3 regions of the Brevibacillus ginsengisoli genome follow, and region 1 is predicted to be linked to each of the others. Evidence: riboswitches for the same ligand, from Rfam matches in the RefSeq annotation. Region 1 holds a riboswitch; each other region holds the start of a gene.

The links. Region 1 has a riboswitch for thiamine pyrophosphate ahead of thiW (energy coupling factor transporter S component ThiW). Riboswitches for the same ligand answer to the same signal wherever they lie in the genome.
Region 2: another riboswitch for thiamine pyrophosphate. It lies ahead of ACQCN2_RS14740 (ABC transporter ATP-binding protein); the one in region 1 lies ahead of thiW (energy coupling factor transporter S component ThiW).
Region 3: another riboswitch for thiamine pyrophosphate. It lies ahead of ACQCN2_RS12325 (thiamine-binding protein); the one in region 1 lies ahead of thiW (energy coupling factor transporter S component ThiW).

The regions. Positions count from the first base shown of each region.
Region 1 is NZ_JBNJQR010000001.1:689,970-695,466, reverse strand. It holds gene ACQCN2_RS03400 (NfeD family protein) at 1-261, opposite strand, end outside; gene thiC (phosphomethylpyrimidine synthase ThiC) at 366-2,069, opposite strand; TPP riboswitch at 2,438-2,543, shown strand; gene thiW (energy coupling factor transporter S component ThiW) at 2,672-3,166, shown strand; gene ACQCN2_RS03385 (GatB/YqeY domain-containing protein) at 3,221-3,664, opposite strand; gene rpsU (30S ribosomal protein S21) at 3,679-3,855, opposite strand; gene ACQCN2_RS03375 (UDP-N-acetylmuramoyl-tripeptide--D-alanyl-D-alanine ligase) at 4,175-5,497, shown strand, end outside.
Region 2 is NZ_JBNJQR010000006.1:291,245-296,741, reverse strand. It holds gene ACQCN2_RS14745 (ABC transporter permease) at 1-643, opposite strand, end outside; gene ACQCN2_RS14740 (ABC transporter ATP-binding protein) at 697-1,479, opposite strand; TPP riboswitch at 1,855-1,965, opposite strand; gene ACQCN2_RS14735 (hypothetical protein) at 2,047-2,391, opposite strand; gene ACQCN2_RS14730 (hypothetical protein) at 2,558-2,734, shown strand; gene ACQCN2_RS14725 (GNAT family N-acetyltransferase) at 2,905-3,504, shown strand; gene ACQCN2_RS14720 (UbiD family decarboxylase) at 3,622-5,385, shown strand.
Region 3 is NZ_JBNJQR010000005.1:192,976-198,472, reverse strand. It holds gene ACQCN2_RS12340 (lipase family protein) at 1-219, opposite strand, end outside; gene ACQCN2_RS12335 (YheC/YheD family endospore coat-associated protein) at 312-1,373, opposite strand; gene ACQCN2_RS12330 (GNAT family N-acetyltransferase) at 1,525-2,421, shown strand; TPP riboswitch at 2,480-2,592, shown strand; gene ACQCN2_RS12325 (thiamine-binding protein) at 2,696-2,983, shown strand; gene ACQCN2_RS12320 (ABC transporter permease) at 2,958-3,740, shown strand; gene ACQCN2_RS12315 (ABC transporter substrate-binding protein) at 3,753-4,805, shown strand; gene ACQCN2_RS12310 (ABC transporter ATP-binding protein) at 4,821-5,497, shown strand, end outside.

The DNA of each region.
Region 1 (5,497 bases):
TATCTCGCCAGCCGCTCCTATCTCGCCACCTGGGGTGTCTATATCCAGGACGATGGTATCTGCTCCTTGCGCATGCGCTTCTGATAACGCTCGCTGCAAAAAGCTCTCCAACCCTCGCTCAATCCCCTGTTTCACTGGAATCACAAATACATGTTTGGAAGATTGCGCCTGTACAGCTTGCTGAAAGGGGACAAGCAGCAGACCTATTGCAAAACAAACGATTAGAGCCCAAGCACTTGTACGTATTAGACGACTTATCACTCTTATCCTCCTTTCCTTCACCAACTGGTAATACGATACAATCGCAAGTAAGTTTCAAAGAAAAAACCCTCTCGACCTTAAGTGAGCCGGAGGGTTTGCCATTCTTAACGATAAAGCTTGCTGCCGTTGTCCCGAAATTCTTGTGATTTTTGTTGATACCCTTCCACAATTTCAGCTTGAGCAGCCGCGCCAAAGCGCTCACGAATGTCGTGGGTAATACTCATACTGCAGAACTTCGGTCCGCACATTGAGCAGAAATGAGCCGTTTTCGCCCCTTCTGCGGGAAGTGTCTCGTCATGATATTCAATCGCTCTCGCGGGATCAAGAGAGAGGTTGAACTGATCCAACCACCGGAATTCAAAACGAGCCTTGGAGAGAGCGTCGTCGCGTCTTTGGGCACTTGGATGTCCTTTGGCCAAATCAGCTGCGTGGGCTGCAATTTTATACGCAATCAGTCCCTCGCGAACGTCTTGTTTATTCGGTAAGCCCAAGTGTTCTTTCGGTGTCACATAGCACAGCATGGCGGTTCCGAACCATCCGATCATCGCAGCCCCAATAGCGGATGTGATATGGTCGTAACCCGGCGCAATATCTGTAGTCAACGGGCCCAAGGTATAGAATGGAGCCTCTTGACAAACCTCCATCTGTCGATCCACATTCTCCTTAATTTTATGCATAGGGACATGTCCAGGCCCTTCGATCATCACTTGTACATCGTGCTTCCAGGCGATCTTCGTGAGTTCCCCCAGCGTCTCCAGCTCAGCGAACTGAGCCTCATCGTTCGCATCGGCGATTGAACCTGGTCGCAAGCCATCGCCAAGCGAGAAGCTGATATCGTATTTTTTCATGATTTCACAAATTTCCTCAAAATGCGAATAGAGGAAATTCTCCTGATGATGCGCGAGGCACCATGCCGCCATGATCGAGCCTCCTCTAGAAACGATACCGGTTACCCGATTGGCTGTCATCGGGATGTGATGGAGACGAACACCCGCATGAATGGTGAAGTAATCAACTCCCTGTTCCGCTTGTTCAATCAACGTCTCACGGTATACGTCCCAAGTTAGATTTTCGGCAATTCCGTTTACTTTTTCCAGCGCTTGATAGATCGGAACCGTGCCTACCGGAACCGGGGAGTTGCGAATAATCCATTCTCTGGTCTCGTGAATCTGCTTGCCTGTCGAGAGATCCATGATCGTATCGGCTCCCCAGTAAGTTGCCCAAATCATTTTTTCCACCTCTTCCTCAATCGTTGAGGAAACCGCAGAGTTCCCGATATTGGCATTCACTTTCACGTGGAAATTGCGCCCGATAATCATCGGTTCACTCTCAGGGTGATTGATATTCAAGGGGATGATGGCTCTTCCTTCAGCTACTTCCCGACGCACAAAATCTGGCTCCACACCCTCGCGGATCGCGATATACTCCATTTCAGGCGTGATAACCCCACGACGAGCGTAATATAGCTGCGTGACGGTACGGCCCGCTTTGGATCGCAAAACCTTTCGATGAATGCCTTGATATTCTTCCACATCTTGTCGTTCCAGCACCCAATTGAGGCGCTTTGGTTGCAAGCCATGGTGAATATTCATATTTACGCTCTCATCCGTGTAGACTCCACTTGTGTCATAGATCTGCAACGGAGCATTTTCCTTCATCTCCCCGTTTATACTTCGAGTAGGATGCAGGGCGATTTCGCGCATGGGCACCTGAATATCTGGGCGGCTCCCGGATACATAAAACTTGCGACTGTTGGGATACTGACGAGGCGTAGTAATGGCGGAAAGGGATTCTTGATAATTTGACATGAAAAAACCTCCTCTGTTTGTAGAATCGGATCACCGCCAGACGGAGGACTGTCAAATAAAAGACCGCACGACAAAAGTATCGGCGGTCCAGCGCGTACATCATTTCTCCTCAAACACCGAAAACAAAAAGTGTACAAGAGTGCTCATGCACGTATGTATGAATCGTTCCTCCGCTGGCATTATCCAGTTCAGGTATGACGGTCGATAGCAGATTAGCTATCCTCTCAGCCTGGTTCTCCCAAGCTCCCGTGTAAATTGTTGTGATTGCAAAAATAACGGTAACATACCCGTTCATCATCTGGCAAGATCAAAATTGGCTATTTACAGCAAAATCAAGCTCAGCGTATAATAAGCACAATTTCATGTAGAGTTTACGCTAGGGGTGCCCACAATGGGCTGAGATGGGACTACAGTTCCAGACCCTTATTACCTGATCTGGATCATGCCAGCGTAGGGAAGCAAACGATGAATGACGTCCATACACGAGTCGGTTCCCTCGATTCGTCTGCCACCTTATCTTTCATCTAGCTTCGTTGCGTTGCCGCTTTCCGGATTAGGAAGGCGGCTTTTTTGCATGTAAAAAAACATCATGAGGTGAAAACATGAACAAAACTCAACGCTTGACCAGAATGGCCGTACTCGTTGCCATCGGAACCATCAGCTCGAACATTGTCTCAATCCCCACTGGAATCGCCAAAGCATTTCCAATTCAGCACGCGATTAATGTGATCGCAGCTGTCATGCTTGGCCCTATTCCTGCGGTAACCGTCGCGTTCGCTATTGCCTTGCTGCGGAATCTTCTTGGTGCGGGTACACTACTTGCGTTCCCTGGCGGCATGATCGGCGCACTCTTGGCCGGGCTAGTATATCAACGAATAAAGCGCACTTGGGGAGCATGGATTGGCGAAGTCTTCGGTACTGGAGTTATTGGATCATTCTTATCTGTTCCTTTTGCTCAACTGTTCATGGGCAAATCCGTGGGCGCTCTTGCGTTTTTGCCCTCATTCCTGACTAGCACGATTATCGGCGCTTCCATCGGATGGATTGTCGTTGGAGTGATACAGCGTTCGACCAATCCTCTCATCCAACGAAACTAATACCAAAAACCCCAATCCTCATGAAAGGATTGGGGTTTTCCGCAAAATTATCTATTAGGATAATTCTTCATTTACTATCGTTTGAACGGTAGTACCGTCTGCTTTACCTTTTACCTTGGGAATAACAGCTCCCATTACCTTGCCCATCTCTTTTTTAGAGGTGGCTCCTACCTGAGCGATTGCTTCACGTACGAGTTGACGAATCTCCTCAACGCTTAGCTGCTCTGGTAAATAGGCAGTAAGAATCTCGATTTCCTCACGGGTTTTGCTCGATAAATCATCACGGTCTGCTTTTTCAAACTCTTGGAGGGAGTCACGGCGTTGTTTTAACTCACGGGTCAAGATGGTCAGCACATCGTCGTCGGACAATGCCTTCCCTTTGGTAATCTCTTCGTTTTGAATAGCGGCTTTCACCATGCGAATAACGGAGAGTTTCAGTACTGCTTTATCCTTCATCGCTTGCTTCATATCTTGATTGAGTCGCTCCATTACACTCATGATTAGCCCTCCACCTAGTAAAACTTGCGTTTGCGAGCAGCTTCGGATTTTTTCTTTTTAGCTACGCTAGGCTTTTCAAAGTGGCGGCGTTTACGGAGTTCAGCCATAACACCGGACTTTGCGCTTTCACGCTTAAAGCGGCGAAGTGCGCTTTCCAAAGATTCATTTTTACGAACGCGAATTTCTGCCATCTGTAATTCCCTCCCTCCGTGTGAAACAGTGGGACAAACTGTTCGAGCACAGACTGTCAAATTACATTATAGGCTATATGCTTAGGTCTGGTCAACCTATTCTTGAAACTAATGAAAATCCGTTGATTTTATTTCATTTCTGGCCTGAGTCAGTCATGAAGGCAACATAGCGAAAAAGTCTTCACCATATCATAAAGTGAGCATCTGGTTAGCTATAGGGAGATTGAGTCTTGCTTCCGTATTCAATGCGTGGTAGCATGACCTCGAATCAAAAACATGAACAACCATCTAATTGGAAAATCTGAAGGGATGAACACCCATGAAACCTATTACGTTTGCCGAGCTTGCTAAAATGTCGGAAGGAATCCTTCTCCAAGGTGACCCCTCTGCGACCATCACCTCCGCCCACTTTGACACTCGTCAGCTTGAAGCGGGGTCGCTTTTTGTGCCAATTGTGAGCAACCGTGACGGACATGACTTCATCATGCAAGCAATTGAGCAAGGAGCCGCAGCCGTACTTGTTAGCAATCAGTCCAAACTCCCAACAGAGCTCCCATCCCAAACGGGGGTCATCCTCGTAAATGACACGCTGAGAGCTTTTCAAAAACTGTCTGCCGCTTACCGACGTCAGTTCAACATACCCATTGTAGCCGTAACCGGGAGCAACGGAAAAACCTCTACCAAAGATATAATCGCCCATGTGCTAAGCGCCAAGCATTCCGTTTATAAAACCTACAAAAACCTCAATAATCACCTTGGTGCCCCTTATTCTTTGCTTCAATTGGATGAAACTCACGAGTCAGCGGTACTTGAAGTGGGAATGAATCATCCAGGTGAGATTGATCTATTGGCATCGCTCGTACAGCCCAAATACAGCGTGATTACGACGATTGGTGACGCTCACCTTGAGTTTTTTGGGACGCGGGAGAAAATAGCCCTCGCCAAAGCGGAACTGCTGCCTCATACCGACAAAGACGGCCTGGTGCTGCTTAATGGAGATAATGAATTCCTACATAAAATCCGCCATCTGTATGACGGAGAAGTCTGGTTTTACTCGGTTGAAGGCAGAGCCGATGTCTGGGCAGATCATTTCGTTACCGACGAACATGGAACACGCTTCACTGTCCATTTGCCTGATCACATAAGCTTTGCGGTAACCCTTCCCTTGTTCGGGAAACACAATGTATCCAATTCCCTTCCTGCCATCGCCATTGCAAGCCGTTTAGGCATGTCTCCTGAGGAGATTCAAGCCGCCCTTGCAACGGTTGCGATCTCTGCCATGCGTTTTGAGGTGAGCAGGACAGACAGAGGGACCATCCTGATTAATGACGCGTACAATGCCAGTCCTTCATCCATGGTGGCAGCTATTGATACCTTCGCAGAAATACTTCCTTCTCACCAAAAAATCCTTGTTCTTGGCGACATGTTTGAATTGGGTGAGAATAGTGAAGAGCTGCACGCGGAGGTTGGCGACTATCTGAATCGTTATCGCAACCAGTTCGAGAAGGTCATTACAATCGGATCGTTAACAGAAAGCATGCATCAAGCTTTTAAGGGAAATAAGTTTCATTTCACTTCAAAAGAAGAGGCTTTATCCGCTCTTCAGCCATACTTAACCAAAGAATATGCCATTCTGTTCAAG
Region 2 (5,497 bases), on a different contig from region 1:
TCCCCATCGCAGATAGGATCAGAATGGAGGCAAACAAGGCGGATGCTTGAAAGTTTCCGGAAGCTCTTCTGCCGAAGTACCCCAAACCCTCGCTCGCTCCTAACCATTCTCCGATCGTGGCTCCCGCAACACTGTATGTAGCCGCTACCTTCACCCCGCTAAAAAAATGTGGCAAACAGGCTGGCACTTGCAGCTTCCAAAAAATTTGAGCGCGCGTGGCCCCCATCGTGCGAAGTAGATCAACCATTTCTTTGGGAGAGGAGCCCAAACCGTCATAGGTGCTCACCACAATCGGAAAAAACGTAAATAACGTGGCAATCGCAATTTTGCCAGTCAAGCTATAGCCAAACCACATAATAAAAATGGGAGAGAGCGCAATCATCGGAATCGTTTGCGAGATGACAATGTGCGGATAAATGATTCGCTCCCATATCGGACTTAGCCTCATCAGTACGGCCAGCAATACGCCAAGCGCGATGGAGCTTACAAGACCGAGCAGCACTTCTTCCAAGGTGGCGAGGAAGTGTTCGCCGAATAGCAACGAGCGTAACTCCCATAAAGAAACGATCACTTCTGAAGGTTTGGGCAAAATAAACGGAGGGACATTTCCGACACGGCACACGACTTCCCATAACAAAATCATTCCGACGACGGAACAGAAGGAATAGATGAACGTCGTACCTTTTTTGGATGAGCTCATGTGGCAACTCCTCCCCGGTGACTGCTCTCGTCCGTTCGACTTTGAAGCTCTCGCCAGATTCTTTCCCGAAGCAACAGCGTGCTGGCTTCGTGACGTGAAGAACCGCGTACACAACGTTCAGTTGGAACTGGTATCTCTGTAACCGTTCGAATCGGTTTTTCCTTGATCACCAGAACCCGATCAGACAAGAGAATGGCCTCTTCCAGATCATGGGTGATCATGACCACGGTACTGCCGATTTGGCTCCATAAACGAAGCAACCACTCCTGCATCTCCATTCGCGTGATTCCGTCAAGCGCGCTAAACGGTTCATCCAATAGCAACAAGTCAGCGCCAGTCAATGTTGTACGCAACAGGGAGACACGCTGTCGCATCCCTCCAGAGAGCTGCCGAGGGTACGCATCGGCATATTCAATCAAGCCGAATAAGGGAAGCTGCTCTAGGACCTGTTCCCTCGCCGCTTTTGAAGGAATTCCTTGAATCTCCAGCGGAAGAGCAGCATTCTCCACCACCGTCCGCCACGGCATCAATAAGTCCTGCTGCGGCATATAGGCCACCTTGCCCAAGCGGTCGCAGGTGACTTTACCATTTAACAGGATCTGGCCTGTTTGGGGTTGAAGCAATCCGTTGGCAAGCTGAAACAAAGTGCTTTTCCCAACTCCACTCGGCCCCACCAGGCTGACGAATTCCCCTTTCTTCACATCAAGAGATAAATTCTCAACAATCGGGGTTTGATCATACCCAAAGTTCACTCGCTCAAAAGTAAGCTTATCTGCCAAGCTTCTTCACCTCTTTTTCTGCCGGATGAGAAAAGACTTCGTCCCTTTTCGCTCAGTGGAAGTTCGCAAGGAAGAAATAAAGTCCGCTCTTTCACTACGAAAGGGAGTCGCCAAACGCTTCGCGCCCCTAAAGGGGTTGAGTGGCGACTCTTATCCCTTTCTCCGTTCTTTCGCTAGGCTTCACTTCCAAGGAGGCTGCAAGCGGACGAAGTCTTTTCTTGAGTGGGCTTACGCGAATGGAAGGAAAGATTAATTACTTTCCCACTGTAAAGCCATTAAACTTTCCAATATGTAAACAAAAAAACCATCCGACGGCGGATGGTTGTCTGCACGAATATCTCAATCAGTTTCATCATAAATGAAACCGAAATAATAGCTTCGTCTGATACCTCTCCCTCCGCTGGCATAACCCAGATCAGGTTCTACGGTAAGTAACACACTCGTTACACTCTCAGTCGACGATGCTCGACCCCCGTTTGGTACTTGTATGCAATTTGGCTATTCCCACACTACCACGTGGCAGGAATGCTGTAAATATAAATATGTCAGAAACCCACTACATATACTTTATTTAACGGCAAGATCAAAAGCATTCAAGCATTCGTTCAGCCATTCATGCATTTTTCGTTGATCTTGGGTCTTTGGTAAACGCGTCAGCACTTCATTGGTCAGCTTTTTCAAGAAAAACACTTCCGAAAATGTGAACTCGATCTTCATTTCTTTAGGTGGAGATTCTTGTTCCTGCAAATAGGAAACCCCTCCGAGTAGAGATTGGGCGATTGATTCTGTCACCTGATCCATCTCTTGTTGTTGCTTCAAATCATCATAAAATCCGTCAAACATCCGGCATAAAATGAGAAATGCCTGTGTTCCTAAACGGACGATAACCGTGGGATTGTTCATGTCAGACAAAAGCGCTCCTCCGTTCTATCTTGCCAATTCCATTGTTTTACCAAAAGGTAGTTTACACTGTTCATTGAAATGAGACAACCCTCTAGATTTAACTGGTAATATCAAGTAAACTAATACATATATTAACAAGTTGTTTACGTGATTTTCTATCGAAAGGGTGTTCCCAGTGATTCTTTATTTTCTCTTATTCGTAATGTTCCTGTCTTCCTTCATTATGATGGTCATCGGTGTGCTCCCTCGTCCTCACAAAAACATGAAACCACAGCTTAGCCTGACCGCATGCGGACTTGCTCTTCTCATGTTTTCCGTGGTGCTTTATGTAGTGAAGCCGTCCATTTTTTAAAATGGAACGATGAACAGAAAGCCTTAGAATGTCCACTTTCTACGGAGAGTGGTCTTTTTTATCTGAAAATGAGTCTTGACAATCGGGACTCTTGTCAGTAATCTAGCCAAAATTACAAGGAACTGTTCTGTTTCTTCATTGAACCAGAACAGCTGAGAGGAGATCATGATATGCTGCGAGTTGCACCCGTCACATTAATTGGCAAGGATGTTCGACTTGAACCACTCACGCTTGAACATTGGGATGGTTTGTGGAATGCGGCACAGGATGAACGGATTTGGACGTACATGACTTCAAACATCCGGACAAAGGAAGATATGCTCAGGTTTATCCAGACCGCACTTGACAATCAGGCCAAAGGAACGGAATTACCCTTCACCATCATTGATCAACGGAATAATCAAGTCATAGGCAGCACCCGATTTCTTAATATTTCGCCAAAGGATAGCGGATTGGAGATTGGCTTTACCTGGTTGACGCCTTCCGTATGGAAAACAGCCGCCAATACGGAATGTAAATACCTTTTACTCAAGCATTGCTTCGAAACCTTGGGATGTATTCGGGTGCAGCTTAAAACCGATCTGCGTAACCGCAATTCTCAACGAGCGATCATTCGAATTGGCGGAGTGCAGGAAGGCATTCTTCGCAATCACATGATTATCCAGGACGGCTATGTGCGAGACACTGTATTTTTTAGCATTGTACAATCAGAATGGGCTGGTGTGAAAGAGAAGTTAATCCATATTCTTGGGCAAAATACACGTATCTAACACATTTCTTGCCAAAATTCCTGAAGAAGGACTAGAACAAGCTGTTCTCATCGTGTAGAGTAGAAAGGAGTGAAAAAGGCTTTAGAAGAGTGAATTAGTTGAGGTGACTTATTCGTTATGCATACCAATTTACGTTCTTTTCTTGAGCAGCTGCGCAAGGAAGGACAATTAATCCAGATAGATGCTCTAGTCGATCCTCATTTAGAATTGGCGGAAATCCATCGTCGTGTCATTGAGGAACAAGGCCCTGCCCTTTTGTTCACCAATGTAAAAGGAAAGCCCTTTCCTGTCGTCACCAACTTGTTTGGTACAGTGGATCGCGTCAATATGGCATTTGGACCGAAACCGGAACGGATCGTCCGAGAGCTGGTCGGGGCAATGGATCGCCTTCTGCCACCAAAGCTCTCTTCCTTATGGGAGTTGCGAGACCCTCTGATGAGCGTGATGAAAACCGGGACTCGCAATATCTCATCTTCGCATGCACCGGTTACCCAAGTTTCAACAAGGGATGTCGATTTGACCCAGCTTCCCGCATTGACCAGTTGGCATGAGGATGGCGGACCGTTCGTGACGTTGCCGCTTGTCTATACCGAACATCCAGAAACCAAGGAACATAATCTCGGAATGTACCGGATTCAAATTTACGATAAAAATACCACTGGTATGCACTGGCAAATTCACAAGGGCGGCGGTTTCCACCACTTTGAAGCGGAGAAACGCAACCAAGCGCTGCCGGTTACCCTGACGATTGGCGGCCCGCCTGCCATGATCGTATCTGCCATAGCTCCATTGCCGGAGATGGTACCGGAATTGATCTTTGCTTCTCTTTTAATGGGGGATAAACTCAACATGGTGGAAGTGCCAAACCACGCTCACCGAATTGTAGCGGAAGCCGAGTTTGTGTTTGGCGGCGTTGTTCCCCCACATGTTCGACGTCCAGAAGGGCCGTTCGGCGACCATTTTGGGTACTACTCCTGGGTTCATGATTTCCCTGTTTTTCAAGTGAATCAAATGTGGAGACGCAAAGACGCAATCTACCCTGCTACCGTAGTGGGCAAACCGCGTCAAGAGGACTACTTCATCGGCGATTATTTGCAAAGTCTCTTGTCTCCGCTCTTCCCTGTAGTGATGCCAGGTGTAAAATCACTTTGGACTTATGGAGAAACCGGATTCCACGCTCTCGCAGGCGCCATCGTCCGCGAAAGCTACTATAAAGAAGCGATGGCCCACGCCTTCCGCATTCTGGGCGAAGGTCAATTGACTCTGACCAAGTTCCTCATGGTCTCCGATGTTCCTTGCGACTTGTCCAACTTCAAGCAGTTCCTGGAGATTATCCTGGCCAGATTCCAGCCTGAGCGAGATCTGTTAATCGTTAACGACACATCGAACGACACGCTGGATTATACTGGTCGCAAGTTCAATCACGGAAGCAAAGGGGTCATGTTGGGGATTGGCGAGCCTGTTCGCGAATTGCCACATCGCTACCAGGGTGAAGGAATTCCTGGAATCACCCAAATCGAATCCTTCTGTCCGGGCTGTCTGGTGATCTCTGGCCCAAGCTTTGAGCAAGATCCTGAAATCGCCAACCGCCTCGTCGATTATGCGAATCAACACCTTCAGGAGTGGCCAATGATTTGTCTGGTCGATGACGCTACTATCGCCGAGAGAGAGAGCAGCTTCTTATGGACGGTCTACACCCGCTTCGATCCAGCACACGACCTGTACGCCAAAGCATCCATTCTGCGCAACAAGATTCGATACGAAGGGCCACTCGTGTTCGATTCCCGCATGAAGCCGTTCTACCCGGGTGAGGTCCTTACCCACCCTGACATCGATCAATTGGTTACCAGTCGTTGGAAGGAATATTTCCCCAATATGTAAAAAGACAGCACTCAGCAGGTTCATTTGCTGGGTGCTTTTCTTATGTTCACATTGAGTTTGTTACTTGATCACACCTAAAATAGACTGAAAATTCAGTACTCATTTCGACCTA
Region 3 (5,497 bases), on a different contig from region 1:
CTTGTAGATATCAAACCAATTCCCCGTTCCCCGAAAACAGACGACAATTTGGGTGTCCGATTGAGCGATAATCCCTAGTCGCGGATCTTCACTCTTGCCAAGTCCAGCAACGATCTGGTATCCCTTGGGCAGAACACACTTACCGTCTCGCGCCAGAATTGTATCGTATGTCATGGTTGCTACAGTTACTACCTGCCTATCAATAACCGGCTTCCTCATTGTTGAACCCCCTCCCCAAGTGATCCAGATGGTTTTGCCATACTATATTCACTCGGGAAGGGACTTGCTTTAGTTGATTATACCGGTATTGACTAGGCTTTTATCCCCAGGAGAGAAGCCGCGTAGTAGATCGGCTGACGAATACTGTCCTGTTTGGTGTGGATGCCGAATACCTGCCGAAATGGAAGTTTCCCCGGCTTTACGTTCACCTCAATCAAGTAAATCTCTCCTTCTGGATCAATGGCCAGATCAAGTCCCAGATCTGCTTGTCGCCTGGCGTAGGCTTCTTCCAGGCAGCCGGGAATTCTAAGCGAAAGTTCTTTGATCTTTTGATAAAGTTTGCGGCTTTTCTTCTTACCAAAGTGGTGTTTCAAATAAGGGAGCAGTTCAAAAGCTGTTCCACCGTCCATCAGATTCGAGGTAATTTTTCCTGCTGCCCCCTGACGCGCGGCCAACCCTGTAATCTCCCAACGGCCCTTCTGATTTTTCTGGACCAGTGAACGCACATCATAGACAAGTCCTTCCCGGTTCACGATGGGAATCCACTTTTGCACGATGTATCTCCCGCTTTGGAGAATCCGCTCAATCTGATGAATGGCCCCCTGCTCATCTGCGAGTGGCTTTTTGTTCATTTGTTCCTCCAACAGATAAGGACCGCCCGAACCGTTTTCTCCTGTTTTGCTGAGCCGTACAATTCCCTTGCCTTCTTTTCCGTTGATAGGCTTCAAGATGACGGCTCCATAACGCTCCATCCAGTCCATTACCTGCTTGCCGTCCACCACCACTTCGGTTGGAATAAGGTGGGGACGTACGGTTTCAAATGGAAATAATTTTTGATGAATCATCCATTTGTTGCCGAGTCCGTAATTGAGAAAAGCAATCGATGGCGTATTCTTAATCTGTCGTACCTTGCCGACCACCTTCGGATCATGGTAATAGCCGATGTCAAACGTGATGGGCGGGGCGTTCATGATCCTTTTGTTCCAGCTTCCCTGTTCTCTTACGAAGCCGCTTATTTTGCCAGTGGTCAGATTGACATCCTCTGGGCGATAGACAAGCACTCGATCAAATCCTGCTTCCCTGGCCACTTCATCATATGGGTCGAATCGATCAGGATGGATTACACGACTGGCCATTACTCCAAGTATATTCATTTAGCATCACCTGAGCTTGAAGTTACGTTCTATTGTACTTGTCGCCTGCATAGACATAGGTATCCGTAATTTGTGTAGCATATGACAAATGCCCGCCTGAGGTACATGATTTGGGCGATTCGTTCAACTTATCTCGAGAAGGGGACCCGGAATGATTGCTTACCAGCTGGCAACAATTCAACAATTACCAGAAGTCTCGCAGTTTATTGCGTTCATGAATCAACATCGCGAGCACAATAACCCCTGGCTTCCCTCAGACATGGAAAGTATCAAGAAGGTACTAGCCGGTCTGCCTTTCGAAGAGGTGTTTGTCCTTGCTCTATCAGCTGAAACTTCAGCAGAAGATCAGCTTATCGGAGCGCTTGGCTACTATCCCTTCCCCGAACAAGGCTTAATCCGAATATTGGGACCTTATGTACGTGCATCTGACTGGCAACGAGTCGTCTCCGAACTGTGGGACCAACTGTTACTGCTTATCCCTCATTCATACGAGAAAATTCGGATTTCTTTAGATGAGAAGAATCAGAACGGTTTGGCATTCTTCGGCGGCCTTGGATTTGTCGTATATAACGCTGAAGCATCTCTCTCGCTTGAACTGAATTCGGGTACGCCCCTTCCGTCTGTACCGTCCAATCCAAGCGTAACCATCCGTCCCTATACGACAGGCGATCTTGAATCGTTTAATAGCCTACATCCGTTAGACGCTTATTTTAGCGCGTCGGATATCGTCAATCGGATCAGCGACACGCATCTGTTGTTTCTCATTTATGAGCAGAATCGGATGGTCGGGTACACTTATGTAGAGATCATGGAAGCGTTGAGCGCGGCAGAAATCTGCTTCATTCGCGTGTTGGAGGCAGAACGGAATAAGCGATACGGAAGCCAATTGCTCGCTCATGTGATCACCTGGTTGCGTGACAAAAGGAATGTCTCCCACATTGAACTGTCTGTCCGTGTGGAGAATACCGCCGCAAGAAGATTATATGAACGCTTCGGGTTTCATGAAGAGAAGGTATGCGTCAGCTTGGAAAAGCAGCTGGAAAAGTAAAAAGGATTTACACACCAATAAAGAATGTCTATAATGAGACACGTAATTGCATATGGAGTTTTTTGTTTTGGGGAGCTAGGTTAGCTTGGCTGAGAGGGTACCCGAATTGGTGCCGACCCTTTAACCTGATCTGGGTAATGCCAGCGTAGGGAACTAGCGCGAATGCAAACGAACAAGATTGTATCCATGCTGTTTTCTAGGCTGCCCACTTGGGTGGCTTTTTCGCTTTTCCAAGGCATAAAAGGAAAAATCGTAGAGGAAGGAGGCTTTATTGATGCCCATCGTCAATTTAGGATTTCAGGTGTTGCCAAAGGTCGCAGATGGTAATACTTACCCAGTGGTGGACAAGGCAATTGAAGTCGTACAGCAATCAGGAGTCAAATACGAGGTAGGCGCAATGGAAACCGTTATGGAGGGTGAACTGGACGAACTGATCGAGATCGTGAAGCGCGCTCAGGAAGCTTGTATCCAAGCGGGAGCCAGCGAGGTTATGACTCACATGAAAATTCATTACCGCCCAGAAGGGGTTTCCATGGATGAAAAGCTTCAAAAATACCGGTAAATCACAGACGCTAACCAGCGTGCTCCCCATCGGCTTGCTCATGCTCGTCCTGCTGATCTGGGAGATCGGGGTAAAAGTAAGCAAGATCGAAGTATGGATTTTGCCAAGCCCCACCCAAATCTTGCAATCTCTGTGGGAAGCAAGAGAGCTGATCTGGATGCATAGTGTCCAGACAATATACGAGACCCTGCTCGGTTTTGTCATCGCTATACTGGCGGGAACCTTGATTGCCGTCCTGATGGATTGGTCGGATTATCTGCGAAAAGCGGTTTACCCGCTTCTCGTGATTACCCAAACGATTCCCATCGTGGCGATTGCGCCCTTGTTTTTTATTTGGTTTGGCTTTGGGATCACGCCAAAAGTAATCGTCGTCGCATTGGTCTGCTTCTTCCCGATTACCGTGAATCTATCGGACGGTTTTCGCCTGGTCGATTCAGACATGATCCGCCTGATGTCCTCCATGGGGGCGGGTAGATGGCAGATTTTTCGGATGGTTAAACTCCCTGCCGCAATGCCCTTCTTCTTCTCAGGATTGCGAATTGCCGGTACCTACAGCGTCATGGGGGCGGTGATCGGGGAATGGCTAGGCGCAAGCAAAGGCTTAGGCATCCTGATGACCCGCTCCTCCCAATCGTTTCAGACGGACCGAGTGTTCGCTACGATTTTCGTCATTGTTTTTCTCAGCTTGGCCATGTTCGTTCTCATTGAACTGATCGCGCGGGTCACCATGCCTTGGTATCCATCCCGTAAAGAATAAAGGAGACTTATCATGAATCGAAATCATACAAAACAAAACCGTCTTCGGTATCTATTCGCAAGTGTTACAGTAGGACTCAGCATTCTCGCCGCAGGCTGCGGACAATCAGCTGCTCCCGCTCCACAAACAGATAAAGCGGCTCAACCAGCGACTGGTCAACTGCAAAAAGTAACCGTAATGCTCGACTGGTTCCCGAACACCAACCACTCCGGCCTTTATGTGGCCAAAGACAAAGGCTACTATCAGGCACAAGGACTGGATGTAGAGATTGAACAACCAGGTCAAGGCACTCAAGCTGACCAATTGGCGGCAGCGGGTAAAGTTGATTTTGCCGTGAGCTATCAGGAAGCGGTTACCCAAGCACGCGCAACCAATATTCCGCTTGTTTCCATAGCAGCGGTGATCCAGCACAACACCTCCGCTTTCGCTTCACCGAAGGACAAGAACATTTTGTCCCCGAAAGATTTCGAAGGCAAGCGTTACGGCGGATGGGGATCGCCATCTGAAGAAGCCGTGATTAAAGCTGTGATGACCAAAGCGGGAGGCGACCCGTCCAAGGTTCAAATGGTTACGCTCGGGGCTACCGATTTCTTCAAATCCATTGGCCGCGATGCTGACGTCGAATGGATTTACTACGGCTGGGACGGCATTCAGGCAAAAATCAACAAAATGGATCTGAACCTCCAAATGGTGAAAGACCTCGACCCTGCATTGGACTACTACACACCAGTCATCGTAACCAATGAGCAACACGTCAACGAACAAAAAGACCTGGTGAAAAAATTCATGGTCGCTACAGCAAAAGGATACCAAGAAGCGATCAGCAATCCGAGTGAAGCGGCTACTATCTTGCTCAAAAACGCACCGGAGCTGAACCCTGAACTTGTAAAACAAAGCCAGGCGTGGTTAAGCACGAAGTATCAAGACGATGCGCCGCAATGGGGCGTACAAAAAGAAGAAGTGTGGGACCGTTACGCCAAATGGATGTACGATCGCAAGCTGATCCCGAAAATGATTGAACCAAGTAAAGCCTTCACAAACGATTTCTTGCCGGAAAAACAATAGATAGTTGGTGAATCAATGGAAATCCTTCGCGTGAACCGTATAACCAAAACATTCGCCGCCAGCAAGCGTGAAGCCGTTACGGCATTGCGCGACGTCTCGCTGGTCGTGGGCAAAGGCGAGTTCGTCAGCCTGATCGGACCAAGCGGCAGTGGTAAAAGCACCCTCCTCGATCTTGCCGCCGGGTTATCGGTTCCCGACGAAGGTGACATTCTGTTGGAAGGACAGTCGATCATCGGACGCAAGGGACTCGTCGGCTACATGCCGCAAAAGGATGTGTTGTTCCCCTGGCGCACCATCCTCGATAATGTGATCGTCCCTTTGGAGGTCAGTGGTATTCGTAAAAGCCAAGCCCGCAAGCAAGCTTTGGAGCTTCTGCCGATTTTCGGCTTGGAGAAGTTCGCTGACAGTTACCCGGATATGCTATCAGGTGGCATGAAGCAACGAGCTTCGTTTCTTCGCACCTATCTCGGACAAAAAGAATTGCTGCTGTTGGATGAGCCGTTCGGCAAGCTGGACGCCTTGACTCGTATGGAGATGCAAGCATGGTTGCTGCAAATTTGGCAAACCTATCAGCACTCCGTCCTACTGGTGACCCATGATATCGACGAAGCGATTCTCTTATCCGATCGAATCTATGTCCTCTCCGCTCGTCCAGGTGAAGTGATCGGCGAAGTTCAAGTCAACTTGCCAAG